DNA from 3 places in the Bradyrhizobium sp. UFLA05-125 genome. Region 1 is predicted to be linked to each of the others. Evidence: riboswitches for the same ligand, from Rfam matches in the RefSeq annotation. Region 1 holds a riboswitch; each other region holds the start of a gene.
The links. Region 1 has a riboswitch for cobalamin ahead of SO156_RS38590 (TonB-dependent receptor plug domain-containing protein). Riboswitches for the same ligand answer to the same signal wherever they lie in the genome.

Region 1 (4,209 bases):
CAGGCCCCGGTGACGACGAGCAGCGCCGGACGCAGCGGCAGCACGGCCGCAGCAACGACTGCAAACGCCGCAAACGGCGTGGCGCAGGCGAGCGCGAAGCTTGCAAGTGCGCATGACACGGTCAGCAGCGCGAAACAAAAGATCGCGGCATAGCGCGGCTCGACCGGATCAAGACGGACACGGTCGGTGTGAGGCGGCAGGACGTTGAGGGCCATCGGTGATCTCCTTGCTGGGGATTCTAATCGATTTATCGGGTCAGTGAAGGGCTTCCATCGGATCTTCGGGGTCTGTCGGATCGAGCCCGTCGTAGGCCGCAAGCCATTCGACGAGTATCTGCGATGGCGGCCCGGCTGCCGACAATTGCCGCAGGGCGACCCGGATCGTGGAGCGGGCGAAACGATCGCGTCTGAGCGCCGGCGTGTCCGGGCCCCGTCCGGCCGCGACGGCCTCGTTGACCTCGCGCTTGAGCGCCACAAGCTCTGGCACGCCATGGCGCTCGAGCAAGGCTTGGAAAGCCAAGTGATGGTCCGCCCGGAACGCATGCTTGCGGCCGAGCGGGTCGCGGAGCGCATGCGCCGGATAAAGATGGGTGCAGGGAACCCAGCCATCGGGCAACGGCTCGGTGGCCGAATGGGTGCGGCCATGCGCCAACAACTTCGGCAGAACATGGGTGTGCGGGCCGTCCGGGCTTCTCCCGCTCGGCGGCGGGATCGGCTGAAATACTTCGGCCCGCCCGATCCGGCTGACGAACACGCGGTGCGGATTGGCCGCCAGGATAATCCGCATGACGTCGTTCCCGGGCGCGAACACTGGCGTCCCGGCACGGCTCCGCAGCGCCGCGATCACGTCGGGATCGCCGACCCGGATGCAGGCATCGATCTGCAAGCAGCCAAGGCCAAGATCGAACAGCACGTCCCCGCGATCCCGGCTGCGCAGCGCATCCTCATCCGGACCAATTTCCGTCAGCGTCGTGCGCTCACCCATGGCGCAGGATTCCCGCGGCAGGCAAACCGCCACACGATGGCTCCAGCTTTCGGTCGTCGGCGACTCCGATGCAATCAGACGGAGATTTGGACGAGGCACGATCCGCACTCCGCCCTTGTCCGTGACGACGCCGATCCCCTCACTGGTCTGTTGCAGATCGGCGGGTTCGCCGGCGTCGCGCGTGAACTCGGCAATTGCCCCGAACGTTCCTACGCTCCAGCCGGTCTCGACGTTGCCAAGCTGTCTTGCCAAGACGTTCATGATATCGAAAGCCATCGTCATCGGAACGTTCTCGTCCACTGTCCCTGCTATCTGACGTCGTAACTTGCAATGCGTATGCCGCCGAACACACCGAGACCGGGTGCCAGAAAGCCGGTCGGGTTCTGGTAGTGCCGGTTGAAGAGATTATCGACCCGCGCAAACACCTTGACTTGATCGCTGATCGCATAGTCGCCCCGCAGATTCACGATGGTGTAGCCGGGCGCCACGATCTGCGCCCCCGTGTCCCGCGTGATATCGAGCCAATCGCTGACATGAAGCACGGTTACCGACAGCGTGAGGGGGTCGATCGGCAGCCAGATCGCGGTTGCGCTCCACTTCTCCTTTGGCCTGCGAAGGAGCTGCAATCCCGTGCTCGCATCGACGGTGCGGGTGAAGGTGTCGTCGGCGCGCACGCTCACGCGATCCGTGATCTTCGCGGTGACGAAATTCTCGGTGCCTTCCGTCGTCGCGAGTCCCACGTTCGTATAGGACGTGAAGGTGTCATTGCTCGTGATGAGGTTGGTGATGCCGTTGTGGAAATAGGTCGAGCCGAACCGCACGCAATCGCCAAACAGCGGCTGCTCGAAACCCGCGTCATAGCCTTGGCTCTGCTCTGGTTTCAAATTGGGATTGCCGAAGAAGAAGAAATCCGGGAAATTCTGGTAGAGCTCGCTGAGCGTCGGCGCCTTGAAGCCGGTTCCATAGCTCCCCTTCAGCTTCGTCTCGGTCACCGGAATGATCACGGCTGGCGCGATGCGATAGGTCGCATGCTCGCCGAACTGGTCGTTGAAGTCGTTGCGCATGTTGGCAACGACGAAGACCCGGTCGGCAAATTGCGACTGCAACTCGACGAAGCCGGCCTTGTTGTCGTTCTGGGCGGAGAAGCCGGTCGCATCGATGCGATCGGTCTGCTGCTCGGCGCCGACGATCAGGTTGTTGCCACGCGCGATCTCGGCGACGGCATGCCAGTCGTATTTGATGCGTTCGCCCGTCGTGACGGTCCACAGCGGATCGCCGAGACCAATGTCGGAGCTGCGGTTATTGGCATAATTGACGGCGAAATAGTTCTTGATACGGCCATCGAACAACGACCAGACGGCTTCGTCGCGATTGAAGAGCTGCCGTACCCCATGCGTGCTCAGGGTGGCGTTCGGCGTGCTCGGAAAGCCGCTATCGCCGGTGAACAGCAACGTCGCCTCGGTATAGCGGACGACCGAGTTCACCGACCAGCTGTCGTTGATGTCTAGCCCGAGCTTGGTCGAATAGCTCATGTTGTCGTAGTTGTTGCCGTTCGCCTTCTGACCCGGCGGCAGCAACTGGAGCGGCGTCACGGGAACGTCACCCGCATGAAAATGGGCGACGTTGAACGCGTAGTTGAAATTGTCCTGCGAGCCGCTGAGGCCCACGGTCTGGTTGAAGGTGTTGAACGACCCGGTCTCGATCGAGGCGGTCGCGCGCGGCGGCTCGCGGGTCGTTACCTCTACGTCGCCTTCCCGGGACCGAGATTTCCCAGTGGCATGTGACGAAAGATTCGCCGCTTACAGTTGCGGGGGCAGCCGTGGCGTTGGGGACATCCCGCACCACGTTCCCTTTTGATCTCCGAAAGGAGAACCGTCAGTGACGATGTTAGGGGTTTGTTAAAGTCGGAGTCAATCGGTTCGAGGTGCGGCCGAAGAAGCAGGTGTGGCAATCCACACGCGATTCGGCTCACTCCCTCCGGCGCACTCGCTTAGCGGATGATGGTCGTCAGCGACGAGTAGCGTTTGGTCGGCCTTGCTTCACCCGGCGAGAACTGCGCGAAGGCGTCGCTGACGCGGACCGCGGGCGGCGTATCGCTTGCGAAGCTAAACTCTTTCGGCCGCGGCGCGTAGAAGTCGCGGCTATAATAAGCGTCGTCGAAACGCGTCTCGTTGATGCCGAACAATGCGTCGCAGGCGAACAGGAGCGCATAGACTCCCGCAATCGCGGCGACGATCTCCTTGAGAACAGACATGTTGGTGCCCCACCCTTTCGGGGGAGCATGCGCGAGGGTTCCAAAGGCCGGGTTTAAGACGGCGCGGCATTTGTGGGCAGGGTTGGCCGCGGGTCAGCAAATAACAGACAATTTGAACGAATGCGTTATCGCCGGAATCGGCAGCGCTAACCTCGCGGCGTCACCGCTCGGATTGGGCGATCTTCACAAGGCCGTTTTCGGCAAGAATGTCCTGCCCCTTGTCCGACAACAGGAACAGCGCAAGTCGCGCAGCGTCCGGGTTGTCCGTGAGCAAGGCGAGCCCATAGGTCGCAACGACGTCGATCTCGGGCGGCAACCGCGACACCTTCAATCCCGGAACCTCGCGCAAGGTCTGCTGCTGGCCGCTGCAATAGACGAGCAGCACGTCCGCCTTGTCGGCGAGAAAGACGCTGGCAGCTGCCGTTTGACCTTCGATCGGTTTGATTGCGGCAGGGCCGCCGACCAGCTTCAGCGCCTTCTGGCTGAGCGCAGCTTCGGCGCCGGCTCGGATTTTCTCCGCACGCTTGAACACCGCGAAAGCATAGTCCCCGCCGGGGTCAACGACAGGCGTCGACGTCGCCAGACGTATCTTGGGATCCAGCATCGTCTCCAGCGCGTTCGCCTCAGTCAGACCGATCGCTTCCCGGCTGAACAGGCAGAGATTATTGCGTGCGAACGGGATCACCAGCGTCTGCGGCCGCTGCACAGCGAGCGTACGGGGATGCTCCGTGTTGGCCGAGAGATAAAGGTCCGCTGCCTCGCCTTTCTCAATGCGCTCGCGCAAGCCGCCGGCCGGACCGAAGACGGGTTCGGCGACTTGCGAGGCGTCCAGGCCGGCCGCCTTGATCGCCTGTTTCACCGACACCGTCAGGCTTCCCGCCGCGTAGACACGTGCGGGCTCGGCGCGGACAGCCGAAGCGCTGATCACAAGGAGAAATGCGGAGATGATGGAGAGTGGTCGTCTCATGAAA
Region 2 (4,209 bases), on a different contig from region 1:
CCGCGCCCCGGCTCGTAGAAACCGATCTCGGGGACCTCGATCTCACCAACGACGGGCCCCGCATAGAGACCCGAGGCCAGCCCAAGCTGCGCGATCGCGGCTTGTGCGGCAACCGGTCCGCCCTTGTCGCAGAGCACCTTGAGCCGTCTGAGCGTCGAGACCGGCAACGTCGAGAACGCATCCAGCCGTTCATCGTCGCGACCATCCGCCGGCAACACGGCAAGCGCGATTCCGCGGTCTTTCGCCAGTTGATGCAGGGCCGCGAGCCCATAGGCCCAATAGGACTCGCCGCCGATCAGGCGCACCAGAATGCCGCGCGCTTGCGACAGCGTCCGCTCGATATAAGTGTCGATCGACAGCGGATGACGCAGCTCGGCGAGATTGGCGAGCCGCAGCGACGGCAGGCCAGCGCGCCCTCGCCGCCAGCCGGCAGCGAACGCGGCGAGATCGGAATCCGAGAACGAGAGCACCACGAGATCGGCCGGGTCCTGCCCGATGTCCCTTGGCGTCGCGGTCTCCTCCAGACCACGGCTCTCGCGGAAAACGACGTGCATCAGATGCCGAGTCCTTAAATGCCAAGCCCTGCCTTGATCGCCGCCTCGTCGATATCGCCATGCTCGCCGATCACGACCAGCTTCGATTGCCGGGGAGACGCGCCCCAGGGCTGATCGAACTGGTGCCGAACCCGCTCGCCGACCGATTGCAGCAACAGCCGCATAGGCTTACCCTTGACCGCGATATAGCCTTTTGCACGCAACACGTTCTGCTCGCGCGCCAGCCGCTGCACCGAGGCGATCAGCGCCTCGACGTCGACGACCTCAGGCAGATCGATCACGACGGAGTTGAAATCGTTGTGCTCGTGCTCGTCCTCGCCGTCGTGATGCGATGGGCGCGCGGCGAGATCGTCTTCGGCCGCCGCTTCAAGGCCGAGGATGACGCGCAGATCGACCGCGCCGTCGACCACGGGGAGCATAGGCACCGGACGCGGCATCTCCGCTGCGATCGCCGCCTTGGCTGCTTCGAGGCCTGCCGCACCTGCGAGGTCGGCCTTGGTCAGGAGCACGATATCGGCGCAGGCGATCTGGTCCTCGAACACCTCCGACAGCGGCGTCTCGTGATCGAGATTCTCATCCGCCGCGCGCTGCGCTTCCACCGCATCCGGGTCCGGCGCGAAGCGTCCGGCTGCGACCGCCTCGGCGTCGGCCAGCGCAATCACGCCATCGACCGTGATCCGCGAGCGGATTTCCGGCCAGTCGAACGCCTTCAGCAGCGGCTTCGGCAAGGCCAGCCCCGACGTCTCGATCAGGATGTGATCCGGCCTCACCTGGCGCGCGAGCAGTTGTTCCATCGCTGGAATGAAATCGTCGGCCACGGTGCAGCAGATGCAGCCATTGGCGAGCTCGACGATGTTTTCCTCTGGGCAATTGGCATCGGCACAGGATCTCAGGATCTGGCCGTCGACACCTTCACTGCCGAACTCGTTGACGAGCACCGCGAGCTTCTTGCCGTTGGCATTGCTGATCAGATGCTGGATCAGCGTCGTCTTGCCTGATCCCAGAAAACCCGTGACGACCGTGACCGGGACTTTTGCGAGCGTGTTCATTCGGCGGCCTCCGGCACGACGGCGATGGGGGGAATGCGGGCAAGCGATTGCTTGCGGAAGATTTCGGGACGGCTGCGCCATGGCACGATGCCGTCGGGCGCTGCGGCGTAGGCCGAAGCGCCTGCGATCACGTCGTTCGCATTGGCATCCGACAGGCGGCCATAGACATAGGACCATCGACCGGGCGCGCTGAGAGCTACCGAGCAGCCCTGGCTACAGGCCGACAGGCATTCGACGGGAACCAGGTTGACGCCTTCGGGCACGCCGGCGTCGAGGATCGCGGCATGCAGCCGTGCGCCGGGCGTGGTTTCGCCTTCGCCGAGTGTCTGCCCGGCGCGGCAGGTGATGCAAACGTGAAGTGTAACGGCCATCGCCCCTTCCAGGATATCTGCGGGAGGCGATGAGGCGCACGAACCGCTCGAGAGAGGGTCCGTTTCCCCGTCGCGGAACACCCCGTCCGCCGGTCCAAAAACATTCGCGCTGGCAGGTCTCCCGGCTTGCGGAGCAGGTTTTTTCCCTTCGATCCCCGCCTTCCCGATCCCCCATGGGATCAGTGGCTTCGGGCATCTCTCCGGTCACGGTCGCGGGGGCGGCTGCTTTTCGAACACGAATCTTGCCGATACGAGCCCTATCGCATTCCCTCTTCGCCTGTCGTAGGACAGGAACCAACGCTGGCCCACCATTTGCCCATGGCCGCCACTTGTCAAGCCGAAGGACCATTTCAGATGACGCCTGAACCGGATACCCCAGCGGTGGACAACACGGACGCCCGGCATGCTGCGAAAATGGCGAAAATCAAGGTCGCCCGCGACAAGATCATGGCGACCAAGAGCGGCGAAAAGGGACTGATCATCGTCCATACCGGCGCGGGCAAGGGCAAGTCCTCCTCCGCTTTCGGAATGATCGTTCGCTGTGTCGCACATGGCTTCCCTTGCGCGGTCGTCCAGTTCATCAAGGGCGCGTGGGATACCGGCGAGCGGCGGCTGCTCACCGGGCATTTTGGCGATCTCTGCCAGTTCCACGCCATGGGCGAAGGCTTTACCTGGGAGACGCAGGACCGCGCCCGCGACATCGCCGCCGCGCGCGCCGGCTGGGATAAGGCGAAGGAGCTGATATCGGACGAACGCCTGCGCATGGTCGTGCTCGACGAGATCAACATCGCGCTGCGCTACGACTATCTCGATATCGCCGAGGTCGTCGATTTCCTGAAAACGCAGAAGCCACCGCTGACGCATGTCGTCCTCACCGGGCGCAACGCCAAGGACGAGCTGATCGAGATCGCCGATCTCGTCACCGAGATGACGCTGGTGAAACATCCGTTCCGCTCCGGCATCAAGGCGCAAGCGGGCGTCGAGTTCTGAGACTTCGATGGCGCGCGCATTGATGATCCAGGGAGCGGGCTCGGACGTGGGCAAGTCGCTCGTCGTCGCGGGCCTTGCGCGTGCCGCAAAGCGCCGCGGCCTGCGCGTGCTCCCGTTCAAGCCGCAGAACATGTCGAACAATGCGGCCGTCACCGTCGACGGCGGCGAGATCGGCCGTGCGCAGGCGCTCCAGGCGCTCGCCGCCGGCGTCGAGCCGCACACCGACATGAATCCGGTGCTGCTCAAGCCCGAGACCGATGTCGGAGCGCAAATCATCGTGCAGGGCAAGCGCATCGCGACCGCACGCGCCCGCGACTACGCCGCGATGAAGCCTTCGCTGATGGGCGCCGTGCTCGAAAGCTTCGAACGGCTGAAGGCGCGCACCGATCTCGTGCTGGTCGAAGGCGCCGGCAGCCCGGCCGAGGTCAATCTGCGCAAGGCCGACATCGCCAATATGGGCTTTGCGCGGAAAGCCGATGTGCCCGTCGTGCTGATCGGCGACATCGACCGCGGCGGCGTCATCGCGCAACTCGTCGGCATCAAGGCCGTAATCGATCCTGACGATGCCGCGATGATCCAGGGGTTCATCATCAACAAGTTTCGCGGCGATCCCACGCTGTTCGATGACGGCTACCGCCTGATCCAGGACAGGACATCCTGGCGCGGTTTTGGCGTGCTGCCCTGGTTCGCGCGCGCCGGCGAGTTGCCGGCCGAGGATGCACTGGGATTGGGCGAGGCGCGGAAGCCCGGCAAAAGCAAGATCGCGTTTCTGGCGCTATCGCGGATCGCCAATTTCGACGATCTCGATCCGCTCAAGGTCGAGCCCAACGTTGACCTCGTGATGGTCCGCCCGGGCGAGGCGATTCCCGGAGACGCGCGGCTCGTCATCATTCCCGGCTCGAAATCAACGCGCGGCGACCTCGCCTTCTTGCGCGCGCAAGGCTGGGACATCGATCTCCTCGCGCATCACCGCCGTGGCGGCCATGTGCTGGGTGTCTGTGGCGGCTATCAGATGCTCGGTCACAGCGTGGATGATCCCGAAGGCATCGAGGGCCCAGCCGGAGAGACGGCAGGTCTTGGCCTTCTCGATGTTACGACGGTGATGTCGCCGCAAAAGACGCTCACGCGCGTCACCGCGCGCCATGCCGGAACCAGCGAGCCCATCGACGCCTACGAAATTCACATCGGCCGCACCGAAGGGCTGGATCGCGCGCGTCCCTTCGCAATGCTCGACGGCGCGCCGGA
Region 3 (4,209 bases), on a different contig from region 1:
CGAACCACATCGCAAACAGCAGGCAGAACGCAATGCCGAGCCAGCGGTGCAGCAGGATCGTCGCGCCCATCATGCGATCATCACCTTACCACTTGAACGCAGCGGAGATCTCATAGGTGCGCGGCGCTCCCAGCAGGACCTGATCGGGGTAGAACGGATCGCCCCAGATCGCATAGCGTTTGTCGGTGATGTTGCGCACGCGGAACGTCAGGCGCGTCTGCTCGACGGCGGAGAATACCGATTTCGGGATGTCTACGAAAGCGTAGACGTCCGCGACCGTGTAGGCGTTCAGCGTCACGGTGTTCGCATCCGTGTTGTAGCGATCGCCGACGTGACGTCCGACCACGCCGAGCTCCACCGGCCATGGCGTGAAGAAGCGATAGGATGCGCCGGCATTGGCGACGATGCGCGGCACGTTGGGCGGCGTATTGCCGGAGAAAGAGCCACCGGCGAAATTGTAGTCGGCATAGCGCGCATCGACATAGGCGATATTGCCCCACAGCCGCACGGCGTCCGTCACGCGCACGGCACCGGCGAGCTCCACACCCTTTGACTCCTGCTGTCCGGCGATATTGAGCTGCATGCCGCCAGCGGCTGCGTAGACGTTCTTGCGCAGGATGTCGTAGGCCGAGAACGACCACTCCGCCCTGTTGTCCCAGAACAGATGCTTGACGCCGGTCTCGTAGGTGCGCGACGTCGTCAGGTCGAGCGGCTGGGTAGGCGCGAGCAGGAAGATGTTGTTGGCCGAGACATCGGCGCCGGTCGCGTACTGGCTGAAGAAGGTCAGGCCGGGCACGGCTTCCCAGGTGTAGCCGATGCGACCGGTCACCGGCGCCCAGTCTTTCGAGAACGGGAAGCCCGCCTTCTCAAGACCGCTGACGTTGGTCGAATTGCGATCGAGCCCGATATGCTCTACGCGCAGGCCGCCGATCAGCGCGAAGCTTCGGGTGATCTTCAGCCGGTCCTCGAACGACAGCGCCTCGTTGTCGATCCGCGCCGTCTGTTGCTGCGTCGTGAGCAGGCCATAATAACCACGCGCGGGATCCACCAGCGTGACGGTATCATCGGGGAAGTTGGCTGCACCCGGCCTGACAAAATCGAGATAGCTTGACGACAGAGTCGTGACGAGGCGGTTGTCAAAGCCTGCGATATTCGCATCCCAGGTCAGGTCGGTGATGTTGCCGACGAGGCGCTGGCTGTGTGCGACATAGAAGCGCTCCCGGTCCACCAAATTCGTCGTGGAATTGAACGCCTCGACTTCATTGTTGAACCAGCTGCGCTCGGCGCCATAGGCATAGGCCTGACTCTTCAAGGTCAGGTCGGGCGCCAGCTTCAGCTCGAAACCGCCACGCAGCCACACCTCCTGCGCGACGTTGCGATTATCGAGAACGTTATAGTTGGTGTTGAAGGTGCGATCATCGATCGTGACCGCACCGAGATTCGTGCCGTTGAAGTTGGAGACATAATTGCCGGAGACGATACCCGACGTCGCATGCGAGCCGCTATAGGCCACCGGCACCAGCGGCGCACCCCAATAGGCCTTGCCGCGATCTTCCCGGTACTCGATTGCGCCCCAGACTTTGAGACTGTCCGAGATGCGATAGTTGAGCTGGCCGGAGACGTCGAGCGTCTTGGTATTGGTGTCGTCGGCAAAGCCGTTGAGCGAGGAACGGCTGATGTCGAAGCGGTAGTCCAATCCCTGGACATTGGTGCTACCGCCCGAGCCATAATGCGTGCGGAACGAGTTCAGCGAGTCATATGAAAAGTCCGCCTCATTCTGGACCGGTCCGGTGTGCGGCTGCTTGGTCACGAAATTGATCGCGCCGCCGCTGGCGCCCTCGCCCGACATCAGCGAGGCCGGCCCCTTCAGAAATTCCACGGCTTCGAGATTGGCAGTGTCCGCGATCCGCGAGGTCATGTTCTGCGGGCCGATCTTGATGCCGTTGTAGAGGATATTGATCTGGCTGTTGGTGAAGCCGCGCATCGAGAAGGCCGAGGGCTCTGCCGGATTGTCGCCTGAGGTGACGCCGACGGCGCCCTGCGCGACCTCGGACACGGTGCGATAGCCCTGCTCCCGCATGGTCTCGGCCGAGATCACCTCGACGGTCGCGGGCGTCTCGCGTACGGTCAGGCCGAGGCGCGAGGCGCTTTCGGCCACGGCATTGGTGTTGAGCGGTGTCTGCGCGGCTGCAGCCGGCACGACGGGCTTGGGAGCTGTCGATGCGGTCGCCGACCTGCGCGCGGCCGCGCGCCGTGCGCTCTGCGCCTCCCGGCCGGCCGGCTTGACCTGCTTGCGGGATTGTGCGGGCGACACCTCGACCGGCGGCAGGGGTTCGCGGGCCTGCTGCGCCAGCGCAGCAGGCATATCGACGGCAGCAAACGATGTGAGGGCGGCGGAGGCGAGCAGGAAGGCGCGCGGTCGTACAATACGGGTAGGAGACACAGTTCGAGAAACCTCGGTATGACGTCAGTGGCACGTCACAGCGAACCAAGTCTCAACCTTCAGGGCGTTTCTCGCCCCCGGCTAAGCCAAATGTCTGTACTCCCCGACCGACATCTTCGCGTGTGACCACGGCTGACGGCAGGTCTCCTGGCTCGCGGGTCGTGACCTCTTCGCCGCCTTCCCGGGACCGAGAGCCCAGTGGCTTGTGACGAAGGATTCTCCGCTTACAGTTGCGGGGGCAGCTGCGGCTTTGGGGAAATCCCCGCACCGCATTCCCTTTTCATCCCCGGATGGGGAAACCGTCGCGCGCATCTATGATTAAGAGCGAGAGAGAGTCAATGTGCAGGCTGCGGCGTTCTCGCCGTAACGGTGCAAACGTCTTTGGAGATGCTGAATGGAAGGGGACACCTTCCTCTGGTTGGTCCGGCATGCGGTCGTCGACGGCGTCGCGGGGACGATCCACGCCATGGATGCGCCGGCCGATCTCAGCGACCCGGGCCGCCTCGACGCGCTACGACGGTGTCTGCCGCAGGGGGCCGCGAGCTACGCGAGCCCGGCCCGACGGACCGTCGACACGGCGCACGCCCTCGCGCTCGATCCGATCCTCATGTCCGAATTCAGCGAGCAGGATTTTGGCGAATGGACCGGGCGACGTCATGATGATCTCGCCGCCGCGGGCGGCGACGCCTATCCAAAATTCTGGGCCGATCCGGCCGGCTCAAGGCCTCCGGGCGGTGAAAGCTTCGAAGACCAGATCGCCAGAACCCGCGAAGGACTTCACCGTATCGAAAGAGGATCAGCGATTCTGGTCGTCCATTCCGGCACCGTCCGCGCTGCGCTGTGCATCGCCCTCGATCTCGCACCGCAGGCATCCCTGCGGTTTGGGATCGATCCGCTCTCGCTCACTCGCATCGACCGCCTGTCGAACGGCTGGCGAGTCGTCTCCGTCAATCAAACTATCGCTTGAAGCCGTAAAGCGCGATGAGATTGGGAGGAATCGTCATCGCGCTTTAGGTTGTTGTTTGAGCATGATCTCCGCGCAAACGCGTTCCGCGTTTGTCGCGAGGGAAAACCGCTACGCACTTTTCCGGATCATGCCCTATGCAGGACGATCCGGAACGTTGGCCTGCGCGAACGTCGCCATGCCATTGTGCAGGGCGCAGGCGAGCCGCACCAGCGGCAGTGCGATCGCCGCGCCCGATCCCTCGCCGAGCCGGAGATCGAGGCTGACCAGCGGCTGAACGTTGAGCGCACGAAGTACCAGGCGATGCCCCTGCTCCGCCGACTGGTGCGACGGCAGCAGGAACGGCTGGCATGACGGATTGAGGCGCGCGGCTGCCAGCGCGGCAACCGACACGATGAATCCGTCGATCAAGATCGGAATACGCCGCTGCGCTGCCGCGATGATCGCGCCGCAGATCGCCGCGATTTCGAGGCCGCCGACCGTACGGAGGACCTCCTCCGCAGATGCACCTGCCTTCGTCAAGCCATGCCGCGCAAGTGCAGTGTCGATTACGCGCGCCTTGCGAGCCCGGCCCGCGGCATCAACGCCGGTGCCGCTGCCTGCGATTTCATCGGCACCCACGCCAAGCAGGCTCGCCGCGATCGCTGCCGAAGCCGTGGTGTTGCCAATGCCCATTTCGCCGAGGAGCAGAAGGTCGGGTTGTCCTTCCGCCGCGCGCACCACCGCGCGCTGCCCGCATTCGAACGCAAAGACCAGCTCCACTGGCTCGATCGCAGCTTCCGCACTGAAGTCGCGGGTGCCA

Region 2: another riboswitch for cobalamin. It lies ahead of SO156_RS16600 (DUF1636 family protein); the one in region 1 lies ahead of SO156_RS38590 (TonB-dependent receptor plug domain-containing protein).
Region 3: another riboswitch for cobalamin. It lies ahead of SO156_RS16520 (TonB-dependent receptor); the one in region 1 lies ahead of SO156_RS38590 (TonB-dependent receptor plug domain-containing protein).

Annotation. Positions count from the first base shown of each region.
Region 1 covers NZ_JBANBJ010000079.1:8,928-13,136, forward strand. The annotation lists gene SO156_RS38580 (hypothetical protein) at 1-215, opposite strand, end outside; gene SO156_RS38585 (DUF6925 family protein) at 256-1,266, opposite strand; gene SO156_RS38590 (TonB-dependent receptor plug domain-containing protein) at 1,293-2,687, opposite strand; cobalamin riboswitch at 2,674-2,877, opposite strand; gene SO156_RS38595 (hypothetical protein) at 2,975-3,238, opposite strand; gene SO156_RS38600 (substrate-binding domain-containing protein) at 3,399-4,205, opposite strand.
Region 2 covers NZ_JBANBJ010000015.1:109,766-113,974, forward strand. The annotation lists gene cobN (cobaltochelatase subunit CobN) at 1-554, opposite strand, end outside; gene cobW (cobalamin biosynthesis protein CobW) at 569-1,603, opposite strand; gene SO156_RS16600 (DUF1636 family protein) at 1,600-1,974, opposite strand; cobalamin riboswitch at 2,069-2,288, opposite strand; gene cobO (cob(I)yrinic acid a,c-diamide adenosyltransferase) at 2,329-2,964, shown strand; gene SO156_RS16610 (cobyric acid synthase) at 2,972-4,209, shown strand, end outside.
Region 3 covers NZ_JBANBJ010000015.1:93,353-97,561, forward strand. The annotation lists gene SO156_RS16515 (PepSY domain-containing protein) at 1-73, opposite strand, end outside; gene SO156_RS16520 (TonB-dependent receptor) at 86-2,443, opposite strand; cobalamin riboswitch at 2,564-2,762, opposite strand; gene SO156_RS16525 (histidine phosphatase family protein) at 2,838-3,410, shown strand; gene cobT (nicotinate-nucleotide--dimethylbenzimidazole phosphoribosyltransferase) at 3,543-4,209, opposite strand, start outside.